One region of the Planococcus maritimus genome, then DNA from elsewhere that is predicted to be linked to it. Evidence: riboswitches for the same ligand, from Rfam matches in the RefSeq annotation. Region 1 holds a riboswitch; each other region holds the start of a gene.
What was found. A riboswitch is a leader RNA that binds a small molecule or an ion and turns the genes downstream of it on or off. The one in region 1 is predicted to bind S-adenosylmethionine.
Positions count from the first base shown of each region.

Region 2: it holds a riboswitch for S-adenosylmethionine, as region 1 does, so the genes downstream of both, BBI11_RS13585 (O-acetylhomoserine aminocarboxypropyltransferase/cysteine synthase family protein) here and BBI11_RS03075 (bifunctional homocysteine S-methyltransferase/methylenetetrahydrofolate reductase) in region 1, are expected to answer to the same signal.
Region 3: it holds a riboswitch for S-adenosylmethionine, as region 1 does, so the genes downstream of both, BBI11_RS14120 (methionine ABC transporter ATP-binding protein) here and BBI11_RS03075 (bifunctional homocysteine S-methyltransferase/methylenetetrahydrofolate reductase) in region 1, are expected to answer to the same signal.

Region 1 is NZ_CP016538.2:584,220-595,879, forward strand. Features, by position in the region: gene BBI11_RS03065 (acyltransferase family protein) at 1-1,563, shown strand, start outside; gene BBI11_RS03070 (DUF6920 family protein) at 1,697-2,530, shown strand; SAM riboswitch class I at 2,636-2,737, shown strand; gene BBI11_RS03075 (bifunctional homocysteine S-methyltransferase/methylenetetrahydrofolate reductase) at 2,841-4,688, shown strand; gene metH (methionine synthase) at 4,681-8,118, shown strand; gene BBI11_RS03085 (LLM class flavin-dependent oxidoreductase) at 8,548-9,555, shown strand; gene BBI11_RS03090 (cation diffusion facilitator family transporter) at 9,620-10,591, opposite strand; gene BBI11_RS03095 (F510_1955 family glycosylhydrolase) at 10,838-11,660, shown strand, end outside.
Region 2 is NZ_CP016538.2:2,743,106-2,752,066, forward strand. Features, by position in the region: gene metX (homoserine O-acetyltransferase MetX) at 1-651, opposite strand, end outside; gene BBI11_RS13585 (O-acetylhomoserine aminocarboxypropyltransferase/cysteine synthase family protein) at 665-1,954, opposite strand; SAM riboswitch class I at 2,056-2,170, opposite strand; SAM riboswitch class I at 2,358-2,470, shown strand; gene BBI11_RS13590 (methionine ABC transporter ATP-binding protein) at 2,603-3,634, shown strand; gene BBI11_RS13595 (methionine ABC transporter permease) at 3,624-4,274, shown strand; gene BBI11_RS13600 (MetQ/NlpA family ABC transporter substrate-binding protein) at 4,341-5,174, shown strand; gene BBI11_RS13605 (M20 family metallopeptidase) at 5,226-6,431, shown strand; gene pepT (peptidase T) at 6,516-7,733, shown strand; gene lipA (lipoyl synthase) at 7,859-8,803, opposite strand; gene BBI11_RS13620 (lipoate--protein ligase family protein) at 8,800-8,961, opposite strand, start outside.
Region 3 is NZ_CP016538.2:2,836,943-2,848,602, forward strand. Features, by position in the region: gene BBI11_RS14070 (tripartite tricarboxylate transporter permease) at 1-824, opposite strand, end outside; gene BBI11_RS14075 (tripartite tricarboxylate transporter TctB family protein) at 840-1,298, opposite strand; gene BBI11_RS14080 (tripartite tricarboxylate transporter substrate binding protein) at 1,411-2,418, opposite strand; gene BBI11_RS14085 (hypothetical protein) at 2,643-2,855, shown strand; gene BBI11_RS14090 (response regulator) at 2,977-3,645, opposite strand; gene BBI11_RS14095 (ATP-binding protein) at 3,645-5,237, opposite strand; gene BBI11_RS14100 (OsmC family protein) at 5,386-5,832, opposite strand; gene BBI11_RS14105 (carbohydrate kinase family protein) at 5,850-6,788, opposite strand; gene BBI11_RS14110 (MetQ/NlpA family ABC transporter substrate-binding protein) at 6,973-7,800, opposite strand; gene BBI11_RS14115 (methionine ABC transporter permease) at 7,813-8,484, opposite strand; gene BBI11_RS14120 (methionine ABC transporter ATP-binding protein) at 8,474-9,487, opposite strand; SAM riboswitch class I at 9,561-9,667, opposite strand; gene BBI11_RS14125 (carbon-nitrogen family hydrolase) at 9,714-10,508, opposite strand; gene BBI11_RS14130 (pyridoxal phosphate-dependent aminotransferase) at 10,594-11,660, shown strand, end outside.

The sequences.
Region 1 (11,660 bases):
TCGATTCAAGGACAGTTTTATGTCACGTGGCCAATCGTCATTACACTCGTTTATCTGTTAGCGACGAAAATCCTGAAGACGCCGGTGCGCAAAACTTTGCTCGCCGTGCTATCGGTGATTTTCCTTGCTTCACTCAGCTATTCGGTTTATATCACGGCGGTCAATCAGCCGTGGGCGTATTTCGATACCTTTGCACGGGCTTGGGAATTCTCGCTCGGCGGGATGCTTGCGCTCATGCTTCCATATTTGAAATTCCCAGATCGGGCCCATCTCATCATGGGTTGGGTTGGGCTTGCGATCATCGCCTTCACGGGCATGGTGTTGCCAGTCTCGACTGTCTTCCCGGGATTTGCGGCATTGTTGCCGACGGGCGGAGTGATCTTGGTCATTATCGCCAGTGAAAACGGCCAGGCGTTCGGCGTGCAGAAATTGCTCGGCTCGAAACCGTTCCAGTATTTCGGCAGCATTTCCTACGGTTTTTATTTATGGCATTGGCCGCTGTTGGTGTTCTATTATGCCTACTTCAACACAGATACGGTAACCACTCCGGCAGGTCTTACCATACTCGGAATTACGTTCATCTTGTCCGTCCTGACGATTCGACTCGTCGAAAAGCCAGTACGCGAAATGCCGATCAAGCATTCGAAAAAACGCTTATCGAAAGTGCTGGTCGCTTTGATGACACCGGCGATTTTAATCGGCCTCTCGTGGGGCGTTTTCGTCCAGGCGAGCAGCAGCAATGACGAGCCGGTAACCATCGAAGACAATCCAGGCGCGCGCGCCGTATTGGAAAATATCCAGCCGGCGGAAGATGCGGAACTGCAGCCAGACTTCTTGTCGGCGAAAGAAGATTTGCCGACCTTCTACAGCAATAAAGATTGCTTCCTGACAGGCAGCGTCAGCTCCACGCTGAAAGAATGTTCGTTCGGCGTCACGGAAAATCCTGAACATGTCGTCGCACTCGTGGGCGGTTCGCATTCGGGGCATTGGTTCCCGGCACTTGAAGCTGTCGCAGAAGAGCTGAACATGCGCATCGATGTTTACAACAAAGATGCGTGCCGATTCTCAAGCGGCGATTTTGATGGCCAGCTGGATGACGCGTGCATGACCTGGAACGATAATTTGCAAGAACGCTTGATGGCAGAGCCGCCTGATTTGATCTTTACCACAGCAACGGTAAATTCAGGAGATACGGTGCCAAAAGGTTACATCAATAAATGGAAAGAATTCGAAGGCGTGGCGGAGATCTTTGCCGTGCGCGACAATCCGCGTATGAAAACCGATCCGACGATCTGCCTTGATGGTTCGAGCGTAGAAGAATGTTCGGTTGAGCGCAGTAAAGGCCTTGCGGATGTCGTGCCATGGGAAAACACGGAAGGCATTCCGGACAACGTCACGTTTGCCGATATGTCCGAGTATTTCTGTACAGACGATACGTGCCCGCCAGTTGTGGGCAATGTATTGGTATATCGCGATAAGCACCATTTAACGACGCTGTATTCGCAAACGATGGGGCCGGCATTGAAAGAACATCTCGAACCGGCTCTTGAAAATTTAAACTGATGAATACCGAACGCCCCCGGAAGCTTAGCCTTCCGGGGGCGTTTTTCGATTGGCGCTTTGTGCAGGGGAAATGAAGGGCGTGTCGAAAGAGTTACGAAGGAATGCGCAGCAAAATCGGAAAGGGGTATGGGACATGAAACGCATATGGCCGATTTTAGCATTGACATCACTCGGAGCATACGGGGCTTATCGAAAGTACAAAGACATGACGCGGCTTATCAAGCCGACATGGCCGGAAGTCCGGCATGCCGGCGAAGTGGAAGAGGCGAGGACGGCGCATCTGCCAAAACCGATCGCCAAATGGCTGGAGACGATCGGCGCAGTCGGCCGTGAGCAGGTGATGGGCGTTTATGTAAAGCAAGTGGGCTGGATGAAGACCAAACCTGACCAGGAAGAATGGACCGAATCGACTGCTGAGCAATATAGCTTTGTCGAACCGCCATCGTTTTATTGGAAAGCGCGCATGAAAATCGATGGCCTATTCGTTACCGGATCCGATAGTTTCCGTGACGGCCGTGCAGGCATGCGCATCCGCTTTGCGGGGCTGGTGCCGATCAACCGGGCGATTCCGGACGGCAAGCGTGATGAATCGGCACTTCAGCGCTTTTTAATGGAGATGGTCTGGCTGCCAGGACTGGCTTTTAGCCCGTACGTGCGTTTTTTCAATAGCAGTGAACGATCCGTGGAAGCCGAGATGAGCTATAACGGGTCGACCGCCAATGTCACCTTCGAGTTTGATGAATCTGGGCGCATGAAACGAGCGCGGGCGATGCGCTATAAAGATATTGGTGAAGAGGCCAAGCGCTTGCCATGCATCGCCGAAGTGCACGAATGGCAAATAATCGACGGCATCGAAATGCCAAGACGCGTCGATATTACATGGATCATCGATGGCAAACCCTTCACTTGGTATAAATTTACCGTCGAGCAAGCCGCCTTCAACCCGCGGGTGCCGGATGCCTGGTAAGTAAGTGGGGGATTTAACAGAAAGTTTGTTGTTTTTTGATAAATTTTCTTGACCCAAATCACCTCAGGGGGTATCATGTGGAAATACTTAAAATTGAATAGTGAATTCTTATCTAGAGAAGTCGAGGGACTGGCCCGATGACGCTTCAGCAACCAGCCACTAAGGTCAGGTGCTAATTCCAGCAGGCACACGCCTGGCAGATGAAAAGGAACGAGTTCGATATCGTAAAGCCTTCTTTTTCATGGAAGGCTTTTTTTGTTTCATATCGATGCGTCCGCAGCTGCATGGCAAATCAACCGGAGGAGGACGAATCATGTTATTAGATGAATTGAACAAACGGATGCTGACGGCGGATGGAGCCATGGGGACATTGCTGTACTCGTACGGCATCGAATATTGCAACGAGGAACTGAATATCCAGCGCCCCGAAGTGATCGAGAAAATTCATCGTGATTACATCGCGGCGGGAGCGGACATTATCCAAACGAACACATACGGGGCAAATGCCCACAAACTGGCTCGCTACGGGCTAGAAGATCAGGTAGAGTCGATCAATAAAGCAGCGATGGCCATCGCCCGTAAAGCCGCAAAAGATAGCGGGCAGTTTGTGCTCGGCACGATCGGCGGCATTCGCGGCATTCGTAAAAGCGATGCGACATTGGACGAAATCGTCGCCATGGTTGACCAGCAAGCGCAGCACCTGTTATCCGGCGATCCGGACGGTTTATTGCTCGAGACGTATTATGATTTCGAGGAACTCGCAGCGACCGTTACTCATTTAAAAAAATTGACCGACGCGCCGCTCATTGCCCAGTTGTCAATGCATGAACCGGGCATTTTGCAAAATGGCATGAATTTGAACGAAGGCTTGAAACGTCTTGACGCACTCGGTGCAGAAATCGTCGGCGTCAACTGCCGTCTTGGCCCGCACCATACAATCCAGGCGTTCGAAGGCGTCGAACTGCCGGAAAAAGCGTTTTTATCGGCTTATCCGAACGCCTCACTCCTCGATATCGAAGACGGGCGCATTGTCTATGAATCAGAAGCCGATTATTTTGGCCGTGCAGCGCTGCTGTTGCGCGAAGAAGGCGTGCGCCTTATCGGTGGCTGTTGCGGCACGACGCCGAAACATATCGAAGCGGTCAAAAAACGCATCGGTCACTTGCAGCCGATCACTGAAAAGAAAGTCGAAGAGAAAAAGCCGATTGTCATTCGCGAAGCAGAAGCCTTGAAAGACAAGCCTTTGCACGAAAAAGCAAAAACCGAGCGGACGATCATCGTCGAGCTGGATACACCGCGCCATTTGGAAATCGATAAATTTCTCGAGGGGTCTAAAGCATTGGACGCGGAAGGCATCGATGCTATCACGATGGCCGATAATTCACTCGCGTCGCCGCGTATCAGCAATATGGCGATGGGCTCGATCCTCAAGCACCAGCAAGATGTCAGACCTCTTGCGCATATTACGTGCCGCGACCGCAATTTGATCGGCCTGCAATCGCATTTAATGGGGCTCGACGCACTAGGTATCCACGATATACTCGCCGTCACGGGCGACCCAACAAAAGTCGGCGATTTCCCGGGCGCGACGAGCGTTTATGATGTATCGAGCCTGGAATTGATCCAACTCATCAAAAAGCTCAACGAAGGCATTTCGTTTTCTGGCAAGCCGCTGCGGAAAAAGGCGAATTTCTCGGTTGCCGCGGCATTCAACCCGAATGTCCGTGTCGTCGAGCGTGCAGTCGCGAGACTTGAGAAGAAAATCGAAGCTGGCGCGGATTATTTCATTTCGCAGCCTGTTTATACGAAAGAGAAAATCATCGAAATCCATGAGGCGACAAAGCATCTCGAGACACCGATTTTCCTCGGGGTTATGCCGCTGACGAGCATACGCAGCGCCGATTTTCTACACAATGAAGTGCCGGGTATCAAATTGTCGGAAGAGGCACTGGATCGCATGAGGGCTTGCGGCGATGATAAAGAACAAGCGACGGCGGAAGGCATTCAGATTGCGAAAGAATTGATCGATACAGCAGCCCAATTGTTCCACGGCATTTATTTGATCACGCCATTTGTGCGTTATGACATGACGGTGGAATTGATCCGCTATATCCGACAACTAGATTTAGAGAAAGCGAGCGATCGTGCCTATGCCTAAACATTTAATTGAACAGCAACTGGAAAAACGCATTTTAGTTATAGACGGTGCGATGGGGACGATGATTCAAAATGCTGATTTGTCGGCAGAAGATTTCGGCGGAGAGGAATACGATGGCTGCAATGAATACTTGAACATCGTCCGCCCAGATGTCCTAGAAGGCGTACACGACGCGTATTTGGAAGCGGGCGCTGACATCATCTGTACGAACACATTCGGCGGCACGCCGGTCGTCTTGGATGAGTACGGGCTCGGCCATCGTGCAGCGGAAATCAATCAAAAAGCGGTCGAAATCGCGAAAAAAAGCCAAGCAAAATACTCGACGCCGGAATGGCCACGCTTCGTGGCGGGTGCGCTTGGACCGACAACGAAAACTTTATCGGTCACAGGGGGCATCACATTCGACGCATTAAAAGCCGATTTTCAGGTGCAGGCGAAAGCCTTGATTGAAGGCGGCGCGGACTTGCTGCTTCTCGAGACAAGCCAAGATATGCTTAACGTCAAAGCGGCGACGATTGCTATTCGAGATGCCTTTGAAGAAACCGGTGTGGAACTGCCGGTAATGATTTCAGGGACCATTGAACCGATGGGCACGACACTTGCCGGACAGACGATTGAAGCGTTTTATGTGTCGATCGAACATATCAAGCCGTTGTCGGTCGGATTGAATTGTGCAACGGGGCCGGAATTCATGACCGATCATTTGCGTTCGTTATCGGAACTGTCGACAGGTTTTGTCAGCTGTTACCCGAACGCCGGGCTGCCGGATGAGGAAGGGCATTACCACGAGACGCCGGAATCCTTGTCGAAAAAACTGCGCGGCTTTGCTGAGAAAGGCTGGCTCAATGTCGTCGGTGGCTGTTGTGGCACGACGCCTGCACATATTGCGGCGGTGCGTGAAGCGGTCGATGGGCTCGCGCCGCGCGAACGCAAAGACACGAGTCATGGACATGTCATTTCGGGAATTGAAGTGCTTGAATACGATGAATCGATGCGCCCATTATTCGTCGGCGAACGCACGAATGTGATCGGTTCGCGCAAATTCAAGCGACTCATTATTGAAGGGAAGTTCGAAGAAGCGGCGGAAATTGCGCGTGCCCAAGTAAAAAACGGCGCGCACGTTATCGATATTTGCCTGGCCAACCCGGACCGAGAAGAACTAGACGACATGACGGCATTCATGCAGGAAGTCGTCAAAAAAGTGAAAGTGCCGCTCGTCATCGATTCTACGGATGAAGAGGTCATCGAAGCGTCGCTTAAATTCTCCCAAGGCAAAGCGATCATCAACTCGATTAATTTAGAAGACGGGGAAGAACGTTTTGATGCGGTCATGCCGCTCGTGAAAAAATACGGCGCATCGGTCGTTGTCGGTACGATTGATGAAGTCGGCATGGCAGTGACGCGCGAGCGCAAGCTCGAAATTGCGGAACGCTCGTATCAATTGCTGACGGGAAAATGGGAAATCGCCCCGGAAGACATTATTTTCGATCCGCTCGTATTCCCAGTTGGAACAGGCGATGAGCAATACATTGGCTCGGCACTCGAAACAGTCGAAGGTATCCGTTTGATTAAGGAAAAACTGCCGCGCGCCTTAACAATTCTCGGCGTATCGAACGTATCATTCGGTTTGCCGCCGGTCGGCCGTGAAGTGCTAAATGCCGTTTATCTCTACCATTGCACGCAAGCGGGCTTGGATTACGCCATCGTTAATACCGAAAAGCTCGAGCGTTTTGCGTCGATTCCAAAAGAAGAAGTGAAGATGGCGGAAGAGTTATTGTTCGAGACGACCGATCAAAACTTGGCGGACTTCACGGATTTCTACCGCGACAAGAAAAAGGAGAAAACTGAGGACGATATTCCAGACACCGTGCCGGAGCGCCTCGCTTACTATATTTTAGAAGGCACAAAAGAAGGGCTCATCCCGGACCTCGACAAAGCACGGGAGCTGTACGAAGACCCGCTCGAGATTATCAACGGGCCGCTCATGGAAGGCATGGCTGAAGTCGGCAGGCTGTTCAACGACAATCAATTGATCGTTGCGGAAGTGCTGCAATCAGCGGGTGTCATGAAAGCAGCCGTGTCGTATCTCGAAGGCTTTATGGAAAAGAAAGCGGACGATAGCGGGAAAGGCAAAGTCATCCTTGCGACCGTCAAAGGCGATGTTCACGACATCGGCAAAAACTTGGTCGACATCATCTTGTCGAACAACGGCTTTAAAGTAATCGACATCGGCATCAAAGTGACACCCGCCGCACTCATCGAAGTGATTCGCAAAGAACAGCCGGATATCATTGGCTTGTCAGGATTGCTCGTAAAATCCGCTAAGCAGATGGTGCTGACGGCGCAGGATTTCCGTGAAGCTGATATTGATGTGCCGATTTTAGTCGGAGGTGCGGCTTTGTCCCGCCGCTTTACCGAAACGAAAATCGCCGCGGAATACAACGGACCGGTTATTTACGCAAAAGACGCCATGCAAGGGCTGGACCTCGCGAACCGACTGCAAAGCGGCGCTGGAAAAGCGGTACTGCTCGAAGAACTTGGCGCCCAACAGGAAAAACGCCAAGCGCAAGATGCGGCGCGTGCCGAAAAAGGCGCTGTCGCCATTTTGGAAAAGCCGGTCAAGACCGTGCGCGAAGATGCGCCTGTTTACGTGCCGAACGATTTGCGGCGCCATGTGCTGAAAGATTATTCGGTGGCGCATCTGTACCCGTACGTCAATATGCGCACATTGATCGGCCACCATCTCGGTTTGCGCGGCTATAGCGACAAACTCTTGCAGCAAGGCGACACGCGGGCTGTGGAACTGCATGAACTCGCGACGAAGTTTCTTCAGTCGGGAATATTGAAGCCAGCGGGGATGTATCAGTTTTTCCCGGCGCAATCAGACGGCGATGATGTCATTATCTACGACCCGAAAGACGCCAAAACGGAAATCGAACGTTTCACCTTCCCGCGCCAAACAAAAGCGCCGTTTTTATGTCTGGCTGATTATTTAAAATCAACCGCAAGCGGTGAGATGGATTATGTCGCATTCATGCAAGTAACGGCAGGGCACGGGGTACGTGCGGAAGCAACGCGTTTGAAAGAAGCGGGGAAATTCCTCGAGAGCCATGCGCTGCAAGCGACCGCTTTGGAACTGGCGGAAGGATTCGCCGAACGCCTGCACCAGGAAATTCGCGATCAATGGGGCTTTCCTGATTCCACCGATTTTTCAATGCGCGACCGGTTCGCAGCGAAATACCAAGGCCAGCGCTTTTCGTTCGGCTACCCGGCCTGTCCAAACCTGGAAGATCAGGCGAAATTGTTCGACCTCATCAAACCGGAAGACATTGGTGTCCACTTGACGGAAGAATTCATGATGGACCCGGAAGCATCGGTATCAGCCATCGTCTTCGCCCATCCAGATGCCCGTTATTTCAATGTAGAATAGTCGAAGCGGAGCAGGGAAGTTTAGTCCTTTTTAAAACTATTAAAGAAGCAATGACTGTCGAAACTCATTAAAAGAGTGGATATTGTTATTAGATAAATAACTCAAAGACGAAGCTAAGTGGTGTGGAGAAGTGTCTGCCCGTAAACCCTTCTGCTCAATAATGCTGCCCATTACTTCGCAAAGATAATGTCTCACGTAGTTCGACCTTATCTTTCCTGTGGATCAGCGAGACGACCGAGACCCCGCAAGAAGCGGAGCGGATGAGGAGGCTTGGGCGCGAGCCCACGGAAAGCTGGCAGTAAACTTCGGAAAACCATATTAACTTTAATTGTACGATATAGGCGAAAACGGACTGGCAGCCTCCAGTCCGTTTTTCTTTGTGTTCAAGTGGTATGATGAAGAATAGAGAGTTAAAGGAGGTGCGGACGGATGACCGTCTTGAATATATTAGATTACTCGCCGATTGATGAAGGCGAAACGGCAGCTTCCGCGCTCCGTTCAACGGCAGAACTTGCAAAACTCGCGGACCGCTCCGGCTTTAAACGCTACTGGGTTGCAGAACACCATCAAGTGTTTTCAGTCGCAGGCAGCTCGCCGGAAATGCTCATGATGCATTTAGCGACGCTCACTGAACGCATCCGCATTGGATCAGGCGGCGTCATGCTGCCGCATTACAGCGCCTATAAAGTGGCCGAGAACTTTCGCATGCTCGAAGCGCTGCACCCGAACCGGATCGACCTTGGCATCGGGCGCTCGCCGAGTTTCCGGCTCGTCAACCAAGCGCTCAATGAATCCAAAGGCAAGCGCGTTCCTTACGCCCAGCAATTGATCGATTTGGAGAAGTATTTCACCGATGAAGTCGACAACGAACACCGTTTCCAAAAGCTAACAGCGACGCCGATTACCGAAACAGCACCTGAACTATGGCTGCTCGGCACGGGCGAAGGCTCAGCGAAACTTGCGGCGGAACGGGGCATGTCTTATGCTTATGCCCATTTTGCGCGCCCGGAACAAGCAGGTATCGAGGCGATCAAACGCTACCGGAAAAGCTTCGTCCCGTCCCAGTTGCGTGAACAGCCGCATGTCGCTTTAGCTGTTTTCGCCATTGTCGGCGAGACGGAAGAGCGAGCGGAACAACTTGCCAAAGCATTTGACTTATGGCTCCTGTTTGTCGAATCGGATTTTCAGCCGCCGTATTACCCGTCGGTTGAAACCGCTGAGAAGCGGCGTCTCAGTTCAGCAGAACAAGAACGCGTCGAGCGCAACCGGAGCCGCATGCTCATCGGAACAGCCGAACAAGTTAAACAGCAGATCGAAGCGGTCGCCGATCAATTCGGAGCTGATGAAATCACCATCATCCCGAATATTGCGGGGCATCAAGCGCGCATGAACACCATCCGGCTATTAGCGGATGCATTTGAGTTGAATATGGGATAGGCTTTAAATAATATGGCCGTCCCAAAAGAAAGCCGCCAGGAATTCTCCTGGCGGCTTTTCTATCTTATTCTTGCGGCTTGGTCCACGTGGCTTTGCCGTCGTCTTCATCAAACTCGATAATGACATCTGTCACATTTTTTATATTTTCTTTTAGTTTTTCTTCGATATAATCCCGGATATCGTCCGCTTCTTCAATGGTCATCGCTGAATCGACTTCGACGCGAAGTTCGATGTGAAGGCTATCTCCTTCTTTAATGGCATGAAGATCCTGAATATCCTGAATATGTGGATGTTCCATGAGTTTCGTGCCAATGCGTGCCTGTAAATCAAGATCTGCTACACCGAGTACGCCGGCTGCATTATCCAGGAAAATCCGGCCCACAACGACTACAAGTGAGATCCCGATTAGGATAGAGGCATAGCCGGTAGCGCTATGGAACGGCGTATAAGTAGAGATGACAATCGCCACTAGCGCCAATAAAGCACCCCCAACCGCTACGTTATCTTCCAGGAACACCAGCTTAGTGGCCGGTTTTGCTTCTTTGGCGTGCTTATAGCTCATCGGAATAATCTTAAAGCCGCTGATCTGTTCTTTCGGCAAATGTTCCGTGATTTCTTTCATCGCTTTGTAAAGGACGAATGCTTCCAGAATGGCGGCTGTGCCGAGTACGCCAATATTTAGCCAGAACCAATCCTCGGAATGGGTGGCATTGGATATGTGATGAATCCCTTCTACAATCGTTTCATAGGCCAGTACCCCAACGACCAGAACAGCCCCCAGCAATACGAGGTTCACCAAACGTCCGAATCCACCAGGAAATCGTTCTGTCGGTTCTTTTTTGCTGAGCGCGGAACCGATGAATACGAAGAATTGGTTAGCGGCATCGCCGAAACTATGCATCATTTCAGCAAACATCGCGACGTTTCCCGTGATAAGATAGGCAGCCGTTTTAATGATGGCAACAACGGTATTGATAATAGCGGCCCATAAAGCGGATTGGGATCCAAATTTCAGCAATCCGATCAGTTCTCTCATAAAGATCCAGCTCCTTTCATGAAATTATTTTTACCCAATTGTATTCCCTGTATCGCTGTCTTGAAACGTAAAGACAAATGTGGATGTTAAGAGAACCGGTGCTAAACGATGTATTGGCGATAGACAATGGGCGTCAGGAATCGGCGGTGAAGTTGTGACACTACTGCATCATTCTGCTCAATTAGTTGACCTTTTATTCGTGCAGTGAAACGATAGAAACAATATAGTAGAGAGGAAGATCGAGCGATGAAAAAAACTTGGATATGGCCGGTCATGGCAGCTGGGCTACTCATTTCAGCTTGTGGTGCAGAAACGAGCCAAGAGGCATCTGAAGAGACACCAGAGTCAGCAGAATCCACTGAACAAACAGAAACAGCGCAAACGGCTGTGGACAGTGAAGCAATGGAGCTAGAAGTGCCGTTCGAGGGTACCATGGATCATGTGCATGGCATGGGCTATATCGAAGAAAACGGCGGCTTGTATTTCGCTTCACATGAAGGCTTAAAAGTATACCGCGGTGGTGAATGGACAGAAATCGAAGACCAATACCATGATTTTATGGGCTTTAACGCGACCTCGACCGGTTTTGTTTCGTCAGGACATCCTGACATGCAATCCGGCATGAAAAACCCGCTCGGCATCAAACGCAGTGACGACGGAGGCGAAACTTTCGAAGATCTTGGATTTGAAGGAGAAACAGATTTTCATGAAATGGCCGTTTCTTACAACAATAACAATTTGTTCGTTTTCAATCCGCAGCCGAATTCCAAACTCGCTGCCGGCTTCCATCGGAGCGACGATGCCGGAAAAACCTGGCAACAGACAGCGGCAGAAGGTTTGGACGGGAAAGTAGCCTATCTCGCGATGCATCCCGATGATTCGATGATGATCGCGGCGGCATCGAACCAGGGAATTTTTTGGTCGGAAGACGGCGGCGAGAGTTTTTCGCGCATCACAGAAGACGAACTCGGGACCGCCGCATTTTTCAGTGAAGCCGCGCTTTATTACGGCACATATAGTGAAGACGCGAAACTCGTGAAACGTGACCTGTCAGGGGATGAGCAGGAAA
Region 2 (8,961 bases), 1.1 Mb from region 1:
GTTGAATAATTGGCTGCTTCGGTACGTCACCATACCAGCCATGCGGGCGATTTCAAATCCTTTTAGCCGCGTTCCCAGCGGATAATTACCGGCTTGGAACTCAGGGTCATTTTCGATTGCCTGGATGCCAATATGGTTGAACGCCACTCCATAGTCTCCGTAATAAGGCGTGACCGCGAGCGTGATGGCCGTATCCAAAAAGTCCGGATAAAGCCGCGCCCATTCCAAAGTTTTCATACCGCCGAGAGAGCCGCCAATGACTGCCGTGAGATGGTCGATACCTAATAGTTCCAATGCTTGGCGCTCTGCTTTGACCATGTCACGGATCGTCAATTCCGGAAAGGTGCCGCGGTAAGGCTTCCCGGTTTCTGGATTGATGGACAGCGGCCCTGTCGACCCATTGCAGCCGCCGAGCACATTGAATGTGATGACTTGGAATTGTTCAGTATCCACCGCTTTTCCAGAACCGATCAGACCCGCCCACCAGCCTGGTTGATCCGCAGTTCCTACTGCGTATTGATCACCTGTCAATGCGTGGCAAACCAGAATCGCAGGTGCAGAACTTTCCCCGACACGTTCATACGCCAATTCTACTTCAGGCAATAGTTGGCCTGATTCAAGTGTTAGCTGGCCGATGGATACTGTGCTCATCCCAATCCCCTCCTTACGCGTTCTCGAGTACTGCCGCTTGAATGGCTTGCTCTAAATCAGCGATTAAATCTTCATGGTTTTCCAATCCTACAGACAAGCGAATCAACTCTTCCGTAACGCCAGTGTTTTTCAGCTCTTCTGCCGTCAATTGCTGGTGAGTCGTTGAAGCCGGATGGATGATCAATGATTTGGCGTCGCCAACATTCGCGACATGCGACCATAAATGAACGCCATCGATGACTTTGCGTCCTGCTTCTCTTCCGCCTTTGATGCCGAAATTGACGATCGACCCGTAGCTGTCTTTCAAATATTTATCAGCAAGTGTTTTCGATGGATGGCCTTCGAGACCCAGGTAATTGACCCACTCGACTTGCGGATGGCCTTTTAAGTATTCTGCAACTTTTTGCGCATTCGTCGCATGGCGCGGAATCCGCAGATGCAAGGTTTCAAGTCCCTGCAACAAGGCATGGGCGCTGTCCGCGCTGAGCGATGGGCCGAAATCACGCAATAGCTGGACGCGCAATTTGGTAGCGAACGCCGCTTCCGGCACGTCGATGCCAAAACGGATGCCGTGGTAGCTTTCGTCCGGCTCGGTATAGTTCGGGAAGCGTGGATTGTCCCAGTTAAAGCGCCCCGCATCGACCGCTACGCCGCCGATTGTCGTCCCGTGCCCGCCGATCCATTTCGTGGCGGAATGGATCACTACGTCTGCTCCAAATTCGATCGGATTGCTGACGAAAGGAGAAGCGAATGTGTTATCGATCAATAATGGAACTCCATTTTCGTGGGCGATATCCGCGACTCGTTCCACATCGAATACGTTCAAACTAGGATTTCCAATGATTTCGCCAAACAAGGCTTTCGTCTTGTCTGTAATCGCTGCACGGAAATTTTCAGGGTCGGTCGCATCAACGAATTTTACGTTAATGCCATAACGCGGCAAGGTATTGGCGAAGAGATTATACGTACCTCCATATAGGTTGCTGTCCGCAATAATTTCATCTCCCGCTTCAGCGATATTCAATACAGAGAATGCAATGGCGGCCATTCCGGAAGACAAAGCAACCGCTGCCGTTCCGCCTTCAAGTAATGCGACGCGTTGTTCGAATACATCGACTGTTGGGTTCATGATCCGCGAATAAATATTGCCCGCTTCTTTCAAGCCGAATAGGTTTTGTGCGTGCTCTGTATCTTTGAATACATAAGAAGTCGTTTTATGGACCGGTACGCCGCGTGCCCCTGTTACTGGATCGGGTTCTTGGCCGCCGTGTAAAAGTAGAGTTTCTGGTTTAAAGTTTGTCATTGTTCATTCCTCCTGTTTTTGTGATCGGTTATTCGGATTTGAGGAGGACAGAAAAAGACCCTCTTCAGAAAGAAGAGGGCCGTTAGTTACGGATTTGCCTCCTCTTATCTTTCAGCGACGCAAATGCGCACTGTAGGATTTAGCACCTTTCCAGACATGAGCCTGTTGGTTGCCGGGCATCGTAGGGCCTATTCCCTCCGCCTCTCGTGATAAGAGTATTTAGTTTTTTTTTTGCTTGTGGAACAGTATAGAGTGCAGCGATACTTAAAGTCAAGTGTATTTTTCTAAAAATTTAAACTACTATATAAACGAAATTTCCCCCAAAAAAATTTTAACAAACATGTTGACTTTTTCGCTATTTCAAAATAGAGTAGGAATCACGAATTGAATAGCTTACATCACTTTCTTATCCAGAGAAACCGAGGGACAGGCCCTATGACGTTTCGGCAGCAGATTCGCAAACCAGCGAAAACTGTGCTAATTCCTGCAAATGCTCTAGCATTTGGAAGATGAGAATGAGATGGTTTCATATTTTGGAGCCCTCTTTTTTCTTGCGCATAAGAAAAAAGAGGGCTTTTTGTTGTTATTTCAAGAAAGTGTTCGTTTGCACTCATTCGAATCGTTATTTGCAGCCACAGGAGGGACACCATGATTCAATTTGAAGCAGTCAAGAAAACTTATGTATCCGGAAAACAGCAAGTCCATGCACTCAATGGCATCGACTTGACCGTTGAGACCGGAGAAATTTACGGCGTCATCGGATTCAGCGGCGCTGGAAAAAGCTCGTTGATCCGCACCGTGAATTTGCTCGAACGCCCATCAACAGGGCGCGTGCTGATCCACGGAGAGGATATTTCCACGTTGAGCGCACGCAAAATTCGCGACACACGAAAAGACATCGGCATGATCTTCCAGCATTTCAATTTGCTGAATTCAAAAACCGTGCATCATAATATCGCGATGCCACTGCTTTTGGCCAAGACACCAAAAGCGGAAATCGATCGGAAAGTAGCTGAGCTTTTGGAATTTGTCGGACTCGCCGACCAGGCCAAAAAATACCCGGATCAATTATCCGGCGGTCAAAAGCAGCGCATCGGCATCGCTAGAGCCTTGGCGACCAACCCGTCCATTCTTCTTTGCGACGAAGCAACGTCTGCACTCGATCCGCAGACGACCCAGTCTATCTTGGATCTACTGCGCCGGATCAACAAAGAATACAATATCACCATCTTGCTCATCACCCATGAGATGGGCGTTATCCGTGAAATCTGTGACAAAGTGGCCGTCTTGGAAGAAGGACGCGTCATCGAGCAAGGCAGCGTGTTTGAAGTATTCACCAATCCACAGCACGCGACGACAAAGCGCTTTGTTCGTTCTGTCATGAATGACGAGCTGCCCGATTCGTTGCTCGAACAGATTCGCCAAAACGACGGCACTCGGCCCATTTATCGTGTGCAGTTTACCGGAAATTCAGTCGGCCAGCCGTTCATGTCAAGAGTATCGCGTGAGTTTCAGCTTGATTTGAATGTGTTGTTTGGCAATATTACAGAACTTCAGGGCATTCCATACGGCAATTTGATCGTTGAATTCGATGGCGCTCTTGCAGAGATCGACCGCGCCCTCGCTTCGATTCGTAAAGATAAGATTCAAGTAGAGGAGGTCCAACAATATGCAGGTTGATCAATCACAAATTTTAGAAGCTTTATGGGAAACGCTTTATATGACCGGCGCATCCTTCGTATTCTCCCTTGTCATCGGCTTGCCGCTTGGTATCTTGCTGGTCGTTACAAGAAAGGGCCATCTACTCGAAAACGAAGCTGTATTTAACGTATTGAACATTGTCATCAATATTTTCCGCTCAGTGCCATTCATCATTTTGATGGTTGCCATCATTCCGCTGACACGCATCATCGTTGGTACATCAATCGGTACAGCGGCAGCCATCGTCCCGTTGGTATTTTACGCCGGGCCATACATCGCCCGACTCATCGAAAACTCTTTGCTCGAAGTCGATAAAGGCGTCATCGAAGCCGCCCAGGCGATGGGTGCTTCTCCCGGACAAATCATTTTCCGATTCCTGATCCCGGAAGCGCTCAGTTCACTTGTTTTGGCGTTGACGATCGCTATCGTCGGCTTGATCGGCGCATCCGCCATGGCAGGTGCCATTGGTGGCGGCGGGCTTGGCGACTTGGCCATCACTTACGGCTATCAGCGATTCGACACAGTGGTCATGCTGTTGACGGTCGCCATTCTCGTTGTCTTAGTCCAAGGCGTCCAATCACTCGGCAACTTGATGTCCCGCAGAGTTCGACGTAGTTAATTTTATTCTCACCAAGTTCTACATCTATCAAATCAACTATCATAAAACCAATTGGAGGATTTCATTATGAAAAAAATAACAGCACTTTTAGCCACAGCCGGATTAGCTACACTTCTTACCGCTTGCGGAGACGACAGTTCAGCTGACGAAACAACGAAAGTGACACTCGGCATCAGTGGATCAGATACGACGATTTGGGATTACGTCGGGGACAAAGCCGCCAAAGAAGGCATCGAGCTCGACATCATCACGTTCTCGGATTACGTAGCCCCGAACTTGGCACTCGCTGAAGGCGAACTCGACTTAAACGCATTCCAGACGATTTCTTATTTCGATGAATTTGTTGAAGAACATAATGTCGACATCGTGCCGATTGGCTCTACTGTTATCGCGCCGATGGGCTTGTATTCGGACAAATACGAATCGATTGAAGAACTTCCTGATGGCGCTCAAATCGCTTTGCCGAATGAAGCGACCAATATGGGCCGTGCACTCCTCTTACTCGATGAATCGGGGCTTATCACCTTGTCCGACGATGCCGGATTGACGGGCACAGCAGAAGACATCATCGACAACCCGAAAAACATCGAAATCGTCCCGATGACTTCGGCACACACACCGCGTGCGATGGCTGATGTTGCAGCATCCATCGTTAATAATGGCATTGCTGTGGACGCTGGATTGAACCCGACAGAAGATCCGATTGCGAGAGAAAGTGATACGGCAAAACCATATATTAACTTGATTGCCGCACAAGCTGGCGAAGAGGACAACGAAGCCTATCAGCGCATCGTTGAATTGTACCAAGAAGAAGATACCGCTGAATTTGTCATCGAGCACACAGAAGGCGCTCAAATCCCAACTTTCGTTTCAGTTGAAGAATTAGTCGATTATCAATAAACAACAGACCCAGCAGATCGTTCATACACGATATTCCAAGGGGGACCTCACATGACAACCATTACCGAAGCACGTGAAACCATTACCGGATCGATTGAAAAGAATCGCGCCCACTACCTGCGCATCAGCCATGCCATCCATGAAAATCCAGAAATCGGCAATGAAGAAGTCTTTGCGAGCGGGCTGTTGACCGGTTTACTCGAAGAAGCCGGATTTCAGGTGGAAGATGGTGTCGCTGGCCATCAGACGGCTTTTTACGCAGTCCGCGACAGCCAAAAACCAGGGCCGACCATCGCTTTTCTAGCTGAGTACGACGCCTTGCCTGGAATTGGTCATGCATGTGGACACAATATTATTGGCACGACCAGTGTCGCAGCCGCGATAGCGCTCAGTAAAACCTTGGAATTGACCGGTGGGCGTGTCGTCGTCCTTGGCACACCCGCTGAGGAAGGCGGACCACACGGCAGCGCGAAAGGCAGCTTCGTCAAACACGGCCTGCTTGAAAAAATCGATGCTGCATTGATGCTTCATCCATCAGGAAATTCGGCGGTTACCGGCCCTTCGCTTGCCGTCGATCCCTTAAGTTTTCATTTTTACGGCAAGCCAGCCCATGCTGCAGGCTCTCCTGAAAAAGGCATTAATGCGCTCGATGCCGTGCTTCAACTGTTTAATGGCATCAACGCCCTTCGCCAGCAATTGCCAGATGATGCACGGGTTCATGGCATCATCACGCACGGAGGCGATGCACCGAATATTATTCCGGAGTACGCCTCCGCCCGTTTCTATATTCGCGGCGACTCCTGGAAGAAAACCGCTGAGACGGCGAAAAAAATACGTGCCATCGCTGAAGGTGCTGCCCTTGCGACAGGGGCACGTGTCGAAATCGAGCGTTTCCAAAATGAAGTGAAAGATCTTGTCGTGACGCCTGAACTCGATAAAATTCTTAAAGCGGAGCTTGAAACTTTGGGCGACAACGTAGCCGACTCGCGCATTTCTGGGCTCGGGTCGACCGATGCCGGCAATATCAGCTATGAAGTGCCGACTGCCCATGGTTATATCAAAATCGGTCCTGAGAGCCTTATTGCCCATACCGAGGAATTCCGGGAAGCCGCCCGCTCCAAAGCAGGCGATGAGGCTTTGATCAGAGGCGCAAAAGCATTGGCACAAACCGGGTACCGCTTGCTGACGGAACATGCTTTATTGGCTCAAGTCAAACAAGCCCATGTCCGCTCACTGTCCGCCAAACAACAAGCTTAAAAACCAGCGCCCCGGCGCTGGTTTTTCTGTTTATTTCGAGTTTCGTGCTAAAATGGAGACATTACCTACATAGGAGGCTTTACCATGATCGAAAAGTTAATCGAACGTCTGATTCGCTACGCCAAAATCGACACGCAATCCGATTTTGAAAAGGATGCAACGCCCTCAACACCCGGCCAGTGGGATCTCCTCGCTGAACTGGAAAAAGAAATGAAAAGCGTCGGCTTAAAAGAAGTTGAAGTCGATGAGCACGGCTATTTATTCGGCACCTTGCCGGCTACTACTACTGAACAGCGACCGGTCATTGGTTTTTTGGCACATGTCGATACCGCGACCGACTTTACCGGCAAAGGCGTCAATCCACAGCGCATTGAAAAATACGACGGCAAAGACATCCCATTAAACGGCAAAGTGACGATGAAAACGGCTGATTTCCCGGCTCTGCAAAATTACATCGGCCATACTTTAATCACAACAGATGGCACGACCTTACTTGGTGCCGACAACAAGGCAGGCATTGCTGAAATCATGACAGCGATGGAATACTTGATCGAACATCCGGAAATCGAGCACGGTAGGATTCGCGTCGGCTTCACGCCGGATGAGGAAATCGGCCGTGGCCCGCATAAATTTGATGTTGCCCGTTTCGGTGCCGATTATGCATATACGATGGACGGCGGTCCGCTTGGCGAACTTCAATACGAGAGCTTTAATGCCGCAAGCGCTAAACTGACCGTCCACGGAACGAGCGTCCATCCAGGTTCGGCAAAAGACAAAATGGTCAATGCCATCACGGTGGCCACCCGCTTCCAAGCGAAAATGCCTGCCGATGAAGTACCCGAGAAAACAGAAGGCTATGAAGGTTTTATCCATTTGAATAATTTCAACGGTTCTGTCGAGCAAGCAGTGCTCCAGTACCTTGTGCGCGATTTCGATAAAGGCAAATTCGAAGCGAAAAAACGCCATATGGAACAAGTAGCGGCTGAATTGCAAGAAGAGTTCGGGAAAGAAGCAATCGAACTCGTGCTCGAAGACCAATACTATAATATGCGCGAGAAAATCGAGCCAGTTATAGAAATCGTCGACCAGGCAGAACAAGCGATGAAGACAGTGGCAATTTCACCTGATATCCTGCCTATTCGAGGCGGCACAGATGGGTCCCAACTATCTTATATGGGCTTGCCAACGCCGAATATCTTTACGGGCGGCGAAAACTATCATGGTAAATTCGAGTTCATCTCTGCAGAGAACATGGAAAAAGCCACTCAAGTCATTGTGGAAGTCGCAAAAACTGCAAAATAATTGGCTTTCCCCTGAGCATTTCCCAGGAAATATTCAATAAGACTCCATAAAAAAGCAGCGGCCTGTGCCGCTGCTTTTGTGTGTACAGAATGTATCTCTCTGTTCGCCTAGTGCCATCACTCTTCTCAGAACTCGATACGATCGATTTTTGCGCCTGTCGATTCGACGCCTTTCATGTATTTGATGCGTTTCTGGACAGCGGTTTCGTTCACTTGCTCATCCGCATGGTAAGACGAACGCACCATCGGGCCGGCCTCGCAATGCTTAAAGCCTTTGGCGAGTGCGATTTCTTTTAATTCCTGGAATTCGTCCGGATGGTAATAACGGACCACATCCAAATGCTTCAATGTCGGCTGCAAATACTGGCCAATCGTCATGATGTCGACTTTGTGCGCCAACAGGTCATCCATCGCCTCGATGATCTCTTCTTTCGTTTCCCCGAGTCCCACCATAATGCTCGACTTGGTCGGCACATGCGGCGCGATTTCCTTGACACGCAATAACAATTCCAGCGAACGGTCGTAGGTTGCTCTTGCACGGACACGTTTTGTCAGGCGGCGCACCGTTTCGATGTTGTGGTTAAAAATATCGGGTTCGCTGCTCATGAGCATGTGCAGGCTTTCGTAATCGCCTTTCATATCGGACGGTAAAATCTCGACTGTGGTTTCCGGCATTTTCCGGTGGATCGCGCGCACTGTTTCTGCAAAAACTGCTGCGCCTCCGTCCTTCAAGTCATCTCGGGCAACTGCTGTAACCACCACATGTTTCAAGTTCATAATTTCCGTCGATTCCGCGACGCGCTCTGGCTCGCCCCAATCGAGTTCATTCGGAAGCCCAGTTTTCACGGCGCAGAATCGGCACGCACGTGTACAAGTGTCGCCCAAAATCATGAACGTCGCGGTACGGCGTTCGCTCCAGCATTCATGGATATTCGGGCATTTCGCCTCCTCGCACACTGTGTTCAAGTTTTTCTCGCGCATCAATTTCTTTAAATCGTTATACGTTTCGTTCGTATTTAATTTTACCTTTAGCCATTCGGGTTTACGTTCACGCTGCTTTGTCTTTGTCATCGCATAAGTTCCCCTTTCTCTTCTCGTCTGTGGTTCCATTGTTCACTTGCGTATTTGGCTTCGAGCATGCGTACTTCTTCCAGCAATTCAGCAGGCGGTTCGAATTTTTCCAAGCGTATGCCAAGTCCTTTTCCAAACCCACTCTTGAAAGCATTCTG
Region 3 (11,660 bases), 1.0 Mb from region 1:
GCGATTGTTGCCCCTGCACCCGGCAAAACACCAAGCAAAAAGCCAACAAACGACTGGCGGCTGACGGGCCCGCTCATTTCTTTCAGATCCGCTTTCGATAACTTCAAGCTGCCCAGTTTCTGGTCGTCGCTCAAGCTGCGGTTTTTGCGGTTCAAGATGAGCATGCAGACTTCCGCGACCGCAAAGAGGCCAAGCGCGATAATCAAAAAGTCGAATCCGTCGAACAAGTTGACGTTCCCGAATGTAAAGCGCTGTGTCCCTGTCTGCGGGTCAATGCCAATTGTTACGACCATAAAGCCTGCGACGGCTGCGATCATGGCTTTGATCGTCGATCCTTCAGATAAACTGGAAATTGCGGTTAATCCCATGAACATTAAAGCAAAATACGCTGGCGGCCCGAAGGAAATCGCTACGCTGGACAATGCTGGGGCGAGCAACATCAACAGGACAACCGAGACGGTTCCACCGATGAACGAAGAAATCGCCGCAATAGCTAACGCCTTTCCGGCCTTTCCTTGCTGGGCCATCGGATAGCCGTCAAAAGCTGTAGCGACAGTTCCGGAAATTCCCGGGGCGTTCAACAGGATTGAAGAAGTCGAACCGCCGAACACTGCCCCGTAATAGACGCCCGCCATCATGACGAGTGCCGGCGCCGGGTCCATTCCGTATGTAATCGGAATCATGATCGCAATGGCACTGATCGGGCCGAGCCCTGGCATCATCCCGATTAACGTACCGACAATGACGCCAATCAGCACGAACATAATCCCTTCTAGACTTAAGGCAACTTGAAAACCGGTCAATAGACCTTGAAATGCATCCATATGGAAACTCCCTCCTTAAAATGGCAAGATGCCGCGCGGCAATACAATCCCCAGCGCGAAAACGAAAATAGCATACATAACAATCGGGAATAGAAGAGAGACCAATATATTTGTCTTCCATGCTCTATAACCTAAAAACCACGAACAAAAGAAAATGAATAACGACGTTGTGATGATGAAGCCGATCGTTTCAAACAACAGAATGTAGACAAAAATCATGGCAAATACTGCGGCAATGACCCCTAGTTCTGTTTTCGGGATATCGCGCTTTGCCTTTTCCGCATCCGTTTCCACTGCGCGGGAAAAAAATAGGAAGACGGATAGCACTAATAACAAAATGCCTAAGCCCTTCGGAATAACATCCGCATCGATCGGGGCATATTGGTAATTGGGCAATTGAAAACTTAAATATAAATAGACGGCCGCTACAATGAAAATCAACAGCCCCAACTTTCGGTTTATGCTTGCAAGCAAACGAAACCCCTCCTTTTAACTGAAAAGAGAGAAACCGAATACCAAAGATTCGGTTTCACTTCTTCCTTTTGAGCTGTCTGAACAGCTATAATTTCTTTGTTACTAAGCTTTTTTATTGTCCTAATCCGATTTCCTCAAGCAATGCGGCAATTTCTTCTTTCTCGCCTTCAAGGAATTCGCTATATTCTTCGCTGTTCATATACATTTCGTTCCAGCCATATTTTTCACGAACTTCCGCAAATTCTTCCGATTCGCTCAACTCCTGGAATTTGGCTTCGTAATAGTCGACCGCTGCCTGGTCCATGCCTGGAGGCCCAAAGAATCCACGCCAGTTGACGAAGCTCTCATCGATGCCCTGCTCGATCGCTGTTGGGAATTCGGACAGCACTTCCCCTTCCATGCGCTCTTCTGCCGTTACACCCAATACTTTAATATTGCCGGCACGCACTTGCTCGATCGTTTCGCCGACACCTGTGGAGAAGACATCTACCGAGCCGTTCAGAACCGCTGTCAAAGCGCCGCCTTCTTGATCAGAAACGTATTTGATCTTAGTTGGGTCTACGCCCGCAGCTTTGGCGATGCGGACAAATTGCATATGGTCCATGCTTCCGGGAGCGGAAGTACCGATCACCGTTACGCTTTCCGGATCGTCTTTCATCTGGTCAAATAGATCGTTCAAATCTTCAAACTCGCTGTCTTCACGAACAGCAAATGCGCCGTAATCAGCAATCATGTTGGCAAGTGGCGTAAAGTCTTCATGGCCGTGTTCTGATTGGCCGTTTAGCGGTACGAACATCAAGGGCGGTGAAGCAACGAACATGCTATGGGCATCGCCTTCTTTTCCGTGGACATACGCCCAACCGATCGCTCCGCCTCCGCCTTCCCGGTTGATGACAGTCATATTTTCATCGATAATTTCGGTTTCGCCGAATACACGGGCAACTTCACGGGCAGTCGTATCCCAGCCACCACCCGATCCGGCCGGTGCCACCACTTCGATCGTTTTTGATGGTTCAAAGTTTCCATCTGCTCCCGCTGTGTTTGCCGCGTCGTCAGATCCACAACCGGCAAATGTTAGAGCGCTCACACTCAAAATCCCAGCAAAAATCGTTTTTCTCATTTTATTTCCCCCTCAGTTCGTATAGTTTTCTTATGAGTTGAAGTATAACTATGAATTTTCAGAATGTAACCGTTTTCAAAATAAGCTGTATAAAGGATTTTTTGATCATTTTGTTCATAAAGTTCACCAGGATTCTTTATTTTAAGTATATTTCACTTATAGGGAATAATAGGAAATTGTGATAAACTAAAGATGACATAAACTTAATTTAAAGGAGGCCGACAATGCGACGTTTCTCGGCTATAACTCCTGGCGCCTGGACTTTTATCCTCGGCGCCATATTAATTCTCAGCATTGGAAGCGCCATTGCGGCACAGAGCTATTTTAGCTATGTAGAAGTAACTGAAGCCGCTAATCGCTGTTACGAATTAGGCGGATTTCCTGAAATCGAGAAAAACGGTTGGCAAATGACTCATTTCGAATGCCACCTAGACTGATTGCCAAAAACAAAACGACAGCGCGAAAAAGCAACTTCCCAGTTTAGGGAAGTTGCTTTTTTTAGGCTGTCGAGAAACTCTTAAAACTCGTATTTGCCGAAGCTTATCAGTCGTTTTCACTTCATTTCACAAAATATTTCCGTTCTGGCCTGCCGACGATTCCGTATCCGAGCTCGGCGTAACAATCATCTGTCGACACCAAATATTCCAGGTAGCGCCTCGCGGTTGTGCGAGAAGCGCCCATTTCTTCGCCCATTTTCTCAGCTGTCACGCCTTCTTCATACTGCCCCAACAACTTCTGCACTTTTCGCATCGTCAGCGGGTCTATCCCTTTGACCGTTGGCGCTTCTTTTTTGATTGCCTTGACACCAAACAGTTCATCCAAATACTGCTGGTCGACGGTTTCTTGGCTCGACAGTTTTTCTCTGTCTTTACGATATTTCTCGATTGTGGCAGTAAACTGGCCAAGTTCTGCCGGTTTTAAGATGATGCCTTTTACACCTTTGCGTAGCGCCGTTTCGATATACTCCCGTTCGTTTGCTGCCGAGACAAGGATGATGTCGGTCGCTGGGCTTTCTTTCCGTAACTCATCGATCAGCTCGATGCCGAGCCCGTCTGGCATATAATTATCCAATAGCACCAAATCTGGCCGCTCTTGCTTCACTGCCGCCACCGTTTCGGCGCAGTCTTTCGCTTTCGCCGCCAGTTCTACTTGCTTTATCTTCGCTAAAAATTTCTCGTGTACTTGTGCGACACGAAAATCATCTTCTGCAATTACTACCCGCAGCATTATGCCACCTCCGTCGTTTTTTTCGGGATAAAGACGCTGAATATCGTTCCGTAGTGTGGCGTTGAGTCCACTTCAATCCAGCCATCCAAGTCTTCAACCGCTTGTTTGACGATCGCTAAACCGTAGCCTCTATCCGCTTTCTCCATTTTTGTGGAGAACCCTTGCGTAAAAAATTGGTCAAGGTTGCCGGTTTCGATTCCGCGCCCACTGTCTTGAACTTCGATAACCAAGTCGTTGCCGATATCGGTGATAAAAAAAGACACTTCTTTCCTATCGCTCGATTCAACTTCTTCAATGGCATTGTCAATCAGATTTCCGACTATGTGAATGACTTTAGAAATATCCACATGGTCAGGTAATTTGGCGAGTGAACTGTTTTCGTCTACCGATAGCTCAACTTTCGCTTCAGACGCTTTTCCCATTTTGCCGAGCAGAATCGCCTGGACTTTTTTATCTTCAATATGGTTCAGTGTATGCTTCGTCTGCTTTTCATGATGATGGGTCTCTTGTTGGATCAACCGGACTGCTTCCTCAGTCTCTTCTAATTGCAGAAGCCCGGATATGGCATACAACTTATTCGCATATTCATGCGTTTGCGCCCGCAGGCTTTCTGAGTATTGACGGATTTCCGATAGGGTTTCTAACACTTCCTGTACTTCCGTTTTTTCACGGAATGTCGAAACGGCGCCGATTATGTCACCTTCTGCCCAAATCGGCTTTTGATTGACAATAAAAACCGTCCCACCAATCAAGATTTCTTTATTCTTCCATGAATTTCCTGTCGTCAAGGTTTCGCCCATTCTCAGTTCCGGCAATATCTCATCGGACAAGGTGTGTAGAAAGCTTTGGTCCATAGCAAGCATCTTTTCTGCGGAACTGTTCAACTCCGTGATGCGCCCATCCTTATCTATGGCGATAACCCCTTCAATAATCGACGATAGCAAAGCTTCCCGGTCCTGGTACAAGCGAGCAATTTCCCGGGGTTCAAGCCCCAGCGTGTCTTTTCTGATATTCCGAGCGAGCAAGATGCTGCCCAACACGCCGATGACCAGCGTCAATAGAGCCAGCGCCATGACATCCATAATATTGCCGAAAATGATCGCTTCAATGTCTTCGATCATATACCCTACCGAGACCACACCTATGATGCGACCGTCGCCGTCATAAATTGGCGCTTTGCCGCGCAGGCTTCTGCCGAGCGACCCGAATGCTTCGGACACATAGACTTTGCCTTCTTGGAGGGCACGTTCGTTATCACCGCCGACCATTTGTTCGCCGATTTTTTCTGGATCTGGATGTGAATAACGAACGCTCTCCCTATTGCCGATGACGATGAACTCAGCGCCTACTTGCTTGCGCAAATACTCAGCAATCGGCTGGATTTGCAACGCTGGTTCTTCATCGTCCATCGCTTCGACTATCGTCGGCATGGCAGAGATTCCGATCGCCGTTTCCTGTGCCCGTTGACCGATGTTCTCTTTGATTTCTGCGATCTCCTGATAGCTCAAAATCCCGCCAAAGACGACTGTTGTTAAAAGCACAAGAGAAGTCGTCAGCAGGATAATTTTAGTTTGCAAGGATAATTTTTTCATGGCACCCGTCCTCTACATCGCCCATTTTTCATTAGCTGTAGTCTACCATATTCAGAAACGGACAAAAGAAAATTATGAGAATTCTCCAAAATCATTTTTTCTGCATCAAAAAACCCTGTTCTCCAAAATAGAAAAACAGGGCTTCGCATTATGCAACCGTAATATCGGCTTCAAGTTCGACTGCAACATTGCCTTTAATAGCGCGTGTGATCATGCAGGATGATTCGGCTTTTTCCGCGAGCTTGTGCGCAAGCTTGAGTTCTTTTTCGCTGGCCTCAGCCGATAAGACGACTTTCGGGCGGTGGATAATTTTTTTATAAGTGATAACGCCATTCTCGACTTCCACGATGCCTTCCGACTCCATCGTCAGCGACTCTTTTGCCAGTTTGCTGCGCTCCATCATGGCGGCGAGTGTGATGATATAGCAGGTCGCTGCCGCACCAAGCAGCATCTCGTCCGGATTCGTGCCGGCTCCAGGGCCGTCCATTTCCGGGGGAATCGAGATCTGTGTCTTCAAATTCCCCGTTTCAATAGTCCCGACATCGTTGCGATTGCCGGGCCAGTCTGCTGTTAAATGAAAACTATGCATGGCCATTGCTGCTTCCTCCTCTTCTATTCCCAATCTTCCATATCTTCGCTTCGGGGCATCGCTGTGATGGCGCCTGCCCGTGTTGCACAAAGCGCTCCCAGCTTATTGCCGAAGCCAGCACAAGCAACCAGTTGTTGCTGGTTTTTTGGCATGCCATTTAAATGGACATGGCGGATGATGCCTGCCATAAACGCATCTCCAGCACCCGTCGTATCGACAGGCTGGACCGGTACGACCGGCACATGGATGGTCTCTTCCTGAAAAACCGCATGCGTGCCATGTTCTCCATCCGTGACGAAAACTACCGGCAGGCGGTATTTTTTCAAACTTTCGATGCCCGCTTCCAATGAATCAGCTTCCATCAGGAACAATAGCTCTTCCACTGTCAGTTTTAAAATATCCGCCTGCGGCAAGAAGCGCAGGACGGTCTGTCGACACAACTCCTCGCTTTCCCAGCGCAAAGGCCGGATATTGACGTCATATGAACAAATCACATCGTGGGATTTAGCCAACTCCAAAGCCTGCGCCGTCGTTTCACGCGCTTCCGGATGAAACAAGGTGCCTGAGCAAAAATGGAACAGGCTGGCCGATTCAAAGGCTTCCCCTGCGAGTTCGTCCGCTGTAACTTGCAAATCGGGCGTCTCATTATCATAAGAAGCGAAGACGCGATCGTTCGCTTCCGTTAAATGAATATAAACTCCGCTGATGCGTTTTTCCGGGCGTTTGATTGAATGCGTCAAATCGACACCTTCCGCCTGGAGCGCCTGGCAGAAAAACGATGAAATTTCATCATCCCCAGTGATGGTGATAAATGCCGAGGGGACTCCAAGCCGGCTGACGCCGGCAGAGACGTTGACGGTAGCGCCTCCGAGATATAGATCAAACGAGTCGTTATCTTTGGTAGTGGCGATATAGTCGACAAACGCGTCGCCATAAGTCAGGACGTGCCTGTTAGCTTCCATAATTCTCTCCCCTTCTCCAAAGAACCTTCACATGCTGCTTTTCTCTCAGCAACTTGTTAAATTCACTTTCCCTATTATTTCAACAGAAAACGGGCAGGGCAAGAGAAAAGCTTTAAACGCGCGGTATCATGGGTTTTTGGCATAAAAAAACCGGAGAAAAATTTTCTCCGGCGGGCTTATCTTATTATTCAGCCATCCACTCCGGTTTGCCGAAGCCTACGAATTGCTCATCAATGACCACTTCGAATTCTTCCGACTCGACGATTTCGACCAGATCCGCTGCCAATTCGCTATCTTCATTGTCTGCTGAAACCGCTACGACATTGCGGTACTGGTCAGGCATGTCTTCAAGCGCCAAAGCGTCAAGCAAGTCCATGTCCGCTGCGAGGGCGTAGTTGCCCGGAACGGCGGCAAGGTCTGTTCCTTCCACTGAACGCGGCAATTGGCCCGCTTCAATCGGCTGGAACACCAGGTTTTTTGGATTTTCCGTTACATCGCGCTCGGAAACTTTGAGCACTTCCGCATCCGGGTCTAGTTCAACCAAGCCTTCATCCTGCAGGATCAATAATGCCCGTGCACCGTTGACGGGATCGTTCGGAATCGCGATAGTCGCGCCTTCCTCTATTGCCTCTATCGAATCGAATTCATTCGAGTAGATGCCCATCGGCGCGGTCGGGACTGTGATCAATGCACTCAAATCCATATTGTTTTCCGTTTCGAAGTTTTCTAGGTAAACCGTGTGCTGGAACAAGTTGGCGTCGATCTCCCCGTTGTTCAACGCATTATTCGGCTGGATATAATCACTGAATTCGATTGTTTCCACCGTGTAGCCCTTTTCTTCAAGTGACGGCACAATGGCCGCGTTCAGCATATCGCTATAAGGGCCGGCTGTCGCGCCTAGTTTGATGTCTTTCGACGCTTCGCCGCCTTCAGTTCCTGAATCTGTTTCTTCTCCGCCGCACGCGGCTAGTGCAAGTGCGCTCGCTGCCAATATCCATGTAAGTTTTTTCATGTCTTTCTCTCCTTATCGTTTATCCAGTTTTTTGGCTGTAAAGTCGCCGGCTTGTTGAATCAATTGAACGAGCACGATCAAGATGACCACTGTCACAACCATGATTGTATTGTCATATCGGTAATAACCGAAACGGATGGCCAAATCGCCGATACCGCCGCCGCCGACTACGCCCGCCATCGCTGAATAGGCGATTAGGCTGATGACCGTCAGCGTAACGCCTTGGATCAGGCTCGCTTTTGCTTCCGGTAAGAGTACGTCTTTAATGATCATCCACGGCGTGGCACCGACGGCGATCGCCGCTTCGATGACGCCTTTATCGATATCCCGAAGCGCCGTTTCCACAATGCGTGCGAAAAACGGAATCGCTGCAACCGATAAGGAAACGCTCGCTGCAATCGGCCCGATCGTTGTACCCGTGATCAATTGCGTCAATGGAATGAGCGCTACCAGCAAAATGATGAAAGGGATCGAGCGGACGATATTGACGATAAACCCGATGACCGAATTGACCGGCCGGTTTTCCCAGAACAAGCCCCGGTCTGTGATGAATAGCAAGATGCCAAGAGGCAAGCCGATGATCAATGCCACGGCCAATGAAATGCCGATCATGATCAGGGTCTGATAAAACGCTACTTGGATCTCCGGCCACAAATCAATAATTCTTTCCCATTCAATCCCCATGCTTCATCACCTCCGCAATTGCATTGCGTTGTTCTAGATACCTAATTGCCTCGCCTACTTGCGCTTGGCCGCCTTTCAGTTCCATGACAAAAATTCCAAGCGGCAGCTCCTGTATGTATTCAATCGCACCGTGCAGGAAATTGCCTTTGACCGGATAGCTTTGCAGCATGTCCGAAATAATCCCTTCCCCGGCGACTTCACCTTTGAACAATACTTTGACAATCGTGCCGTCGCAGCGTGCAAGAATTTCTTCCGGCACATTAAATGACACGACGCTCGAGATAAATTCTTTTGTCAAAGCCGTTTTCGGATCGGCGAAGATATCGTAGACGCGCCCTTCTTCGATGACGCGCCCTCCTTGCATGACCGCCATACGGTCGCAAATTTCCTTGACGACGTTCATTTCATGGGTGATCAGCACAATCGTGATATTGAGCTTGCGATTGATGTCTTTCAATAAACGCAAAATCGATAAGGTCGTGTTCGGGTCAAGTGCAGAAGTCGCTTCATCGCATAACAGCACGGCCGGTTCATTGGCGAGTGCTCGGGCGATGCCGACACGCTGCTTTTGCCCGCCGCTCAGCTGTGCGGGATAGACATCGCGTTTATCCGACAAGCCGACCATTTCCAGCAGCTCATCGACGCGCGTGCCGATTTTCTTGCTCGGCGTGCCCGCTGCGCGCAGGGCGAAGGAAATGTTTTCCGCAACTGTTTTTTGGCTGATTAGATAAAAGTGCTGGAAAATCATGCCGATTTTCAGGCGCGCTTTGCGCAATCCGTCACCGCTCAGCTTCGTTAAATCCTGCCCATCAACTCTCACCGTCCCGGATGTCGGGCGTTCGAGCAAATTGATGCAGCGAATCAGCGAGCTCTTGCCCGCTCCCGAATAGCCGACAATGCCGAAAATCTCCCCGGTCTTCACTTCTAAGCTGACATCGTCCACGCCATTGACCGTACCGTGCTTGGTTTGATAAGTTTTGCTCAATTGTTCGATTTGAATCATGCTGTCCACTCCCCCAGGCAAATAAAAAATGTCTCTTTTTTTATCAAAAAGAGACATCGAAAATGAAAATTCCGACTTATCTTTCAGAATGGCATCCATTCTGCAGGAATTGGCACCTTCCCATTATATGGGGGTTGCCGGACGTCATAGGGCCTTACCCTCGGTCTCTCTTGATAAGCGTGCGTATTTGGTTGTTTTCCATACTACCTGCACGGGGACAGTATTGTCAATGCGATTTTTCAAACTTTTTGTATAACTCGACGCGCCGGTCATCGAATACCGGGATACGGCCCCGTACTTCGTCGACTTCTAACAGGTCGATTTCAGTGTAGCCGATGCCTTCGTCTTGCCCCATGTCCATCCGCACTTCCCCCCACGGTGCAATGACCATCGAATGGCCGCCGAACTCATTTTTCGGGTCACTGCCGATGCGGTTTACGGCGATGATGAAGCATTGGTTTTCGATCGCTCGCGCCTGCAGCAGAATACGCCAATGGTCGATTCGCGCTGCCGGCCATTCAGCTGGCACGAAAATTGCCTTCGCCCCGTTCAGCGCTTGTGCGCGCAACCATTCCGGGAAACGGATGTCGTAACAGATGACGCCGCCATAGGTTTCGCCATCCAACTTGAATGTGCCGAGCGATCCGCCTTCTTCGAGATGGATATGTTCATCCATCAAGCCAAAGCGATGCGCTTTATCGTATTCCGAGACGAGTTCTCCAGTCGAATCGGCTACATACATCGTGTTGTAAAAACCGCCGTCTTTCTTAGTCGAAACCGAACCCCCGACGATATGGACGTCCCGTTCTTTCGCAAATTGCTGCAACAATTTCATGGTTCGGCCATCACGGTCCGCAAGCTCCTCAAGCTGTGTCAATGCGTATCCCGTGTTCCACATTTCAGGCAACACGATGATTTCCGCCCCGTTTTCTGCGGCTTCTTCCAAATAATCTTTCACACGTTGAAAATTCGTTTCCGGGTCGCCAAACGCGATATTCATCTGCACACAAGCGATTTTCATGTTCTCTCCCCCTGTAGACAGTTTAGATTAAACTCTATAAGATTTGATGTAGATGTGCAATTATTTAGAAAACAAGGAGGATTCCATGGACTTTTCAAATCGCTTACACAATCTTCCAGATCAATTTTTCGCTACGCTCGTTGCGAAAGCTTCAAAAGCGATCGAAGAAGGGCGCGACGTCATCAATCTGGGCCAGGGAAATCCTGACCAGCCGACACCGCCGCATATCGTCAAGGCTATGCAAACAGCAGTAGCCGATCCGAAAACACACCGTTACTCACCATTTCGCGGGCTTGGTACATTACGAAAAGCCGCTGCCGATTTTTATAAACGGGAATACGGCGTCGACATCGATCCGGATTTGGAAGTCGCTATTCTTTCCGGCACAAAAATCGGCTTTGTCGAATTGCCGATTGCCCTTCTGAACCCTGGCGACTCTCTCTTACTGCCCGATCCAGGCTATCCGGATTATTTATCTGGCGCACCGCTTGCTGATATCACACTTGATTTGATGAAGCTCGAGCAGGCCAATAGCTATCTGCCCAACTATAACGATGTGTCAGAGTCGGTCCGAGAGCGCGCCAAACTGCTGTATTTGAACTACCCAAACAACCCGACCGGTGCTACTGCCGATCAGGCTTTTTTTGACGAGACCATTGAGTTCGCCAAACAGAACGACATTGCCGTCGTGCATGACTTTGCCTACGGGGGTATCGGTTTTGAAGGCCAAAAACCGGTGAGCTTCTTACAATCTGAAGGAGCCAAAGATGTCGGCATTGAAATGTACACCTTATCGAAAACCTATAATATGGCAGGCTGGCGCATCGGCTTTGCAGTCGGTAATTCCAAGATGATCGAGGCCTTGAATACAGTCCAGGATCATTTGTTTGCAGGCATCTTCCCGGCGGTTCAGCTCGCCGCAGCCGAAGCCCTAACTGCAAGCCAGCAATGTGTCGATGAGCTGGTTGAACTGTACGAAAACAGGCGCCGCGTACTGATGGATGAATGCCGCCGGATCGGCTGGGATGTCGAGGCACCTAAAGGCTCGTTCTTCGCCTGGCTGCCGGTCCCTGAAGGCTTCACAAGCATCGCATTTTCCGATTACCTGCTCGACAAAGCGGACATCGCCGTGGCGGCAGGAAGCGGCTTTGG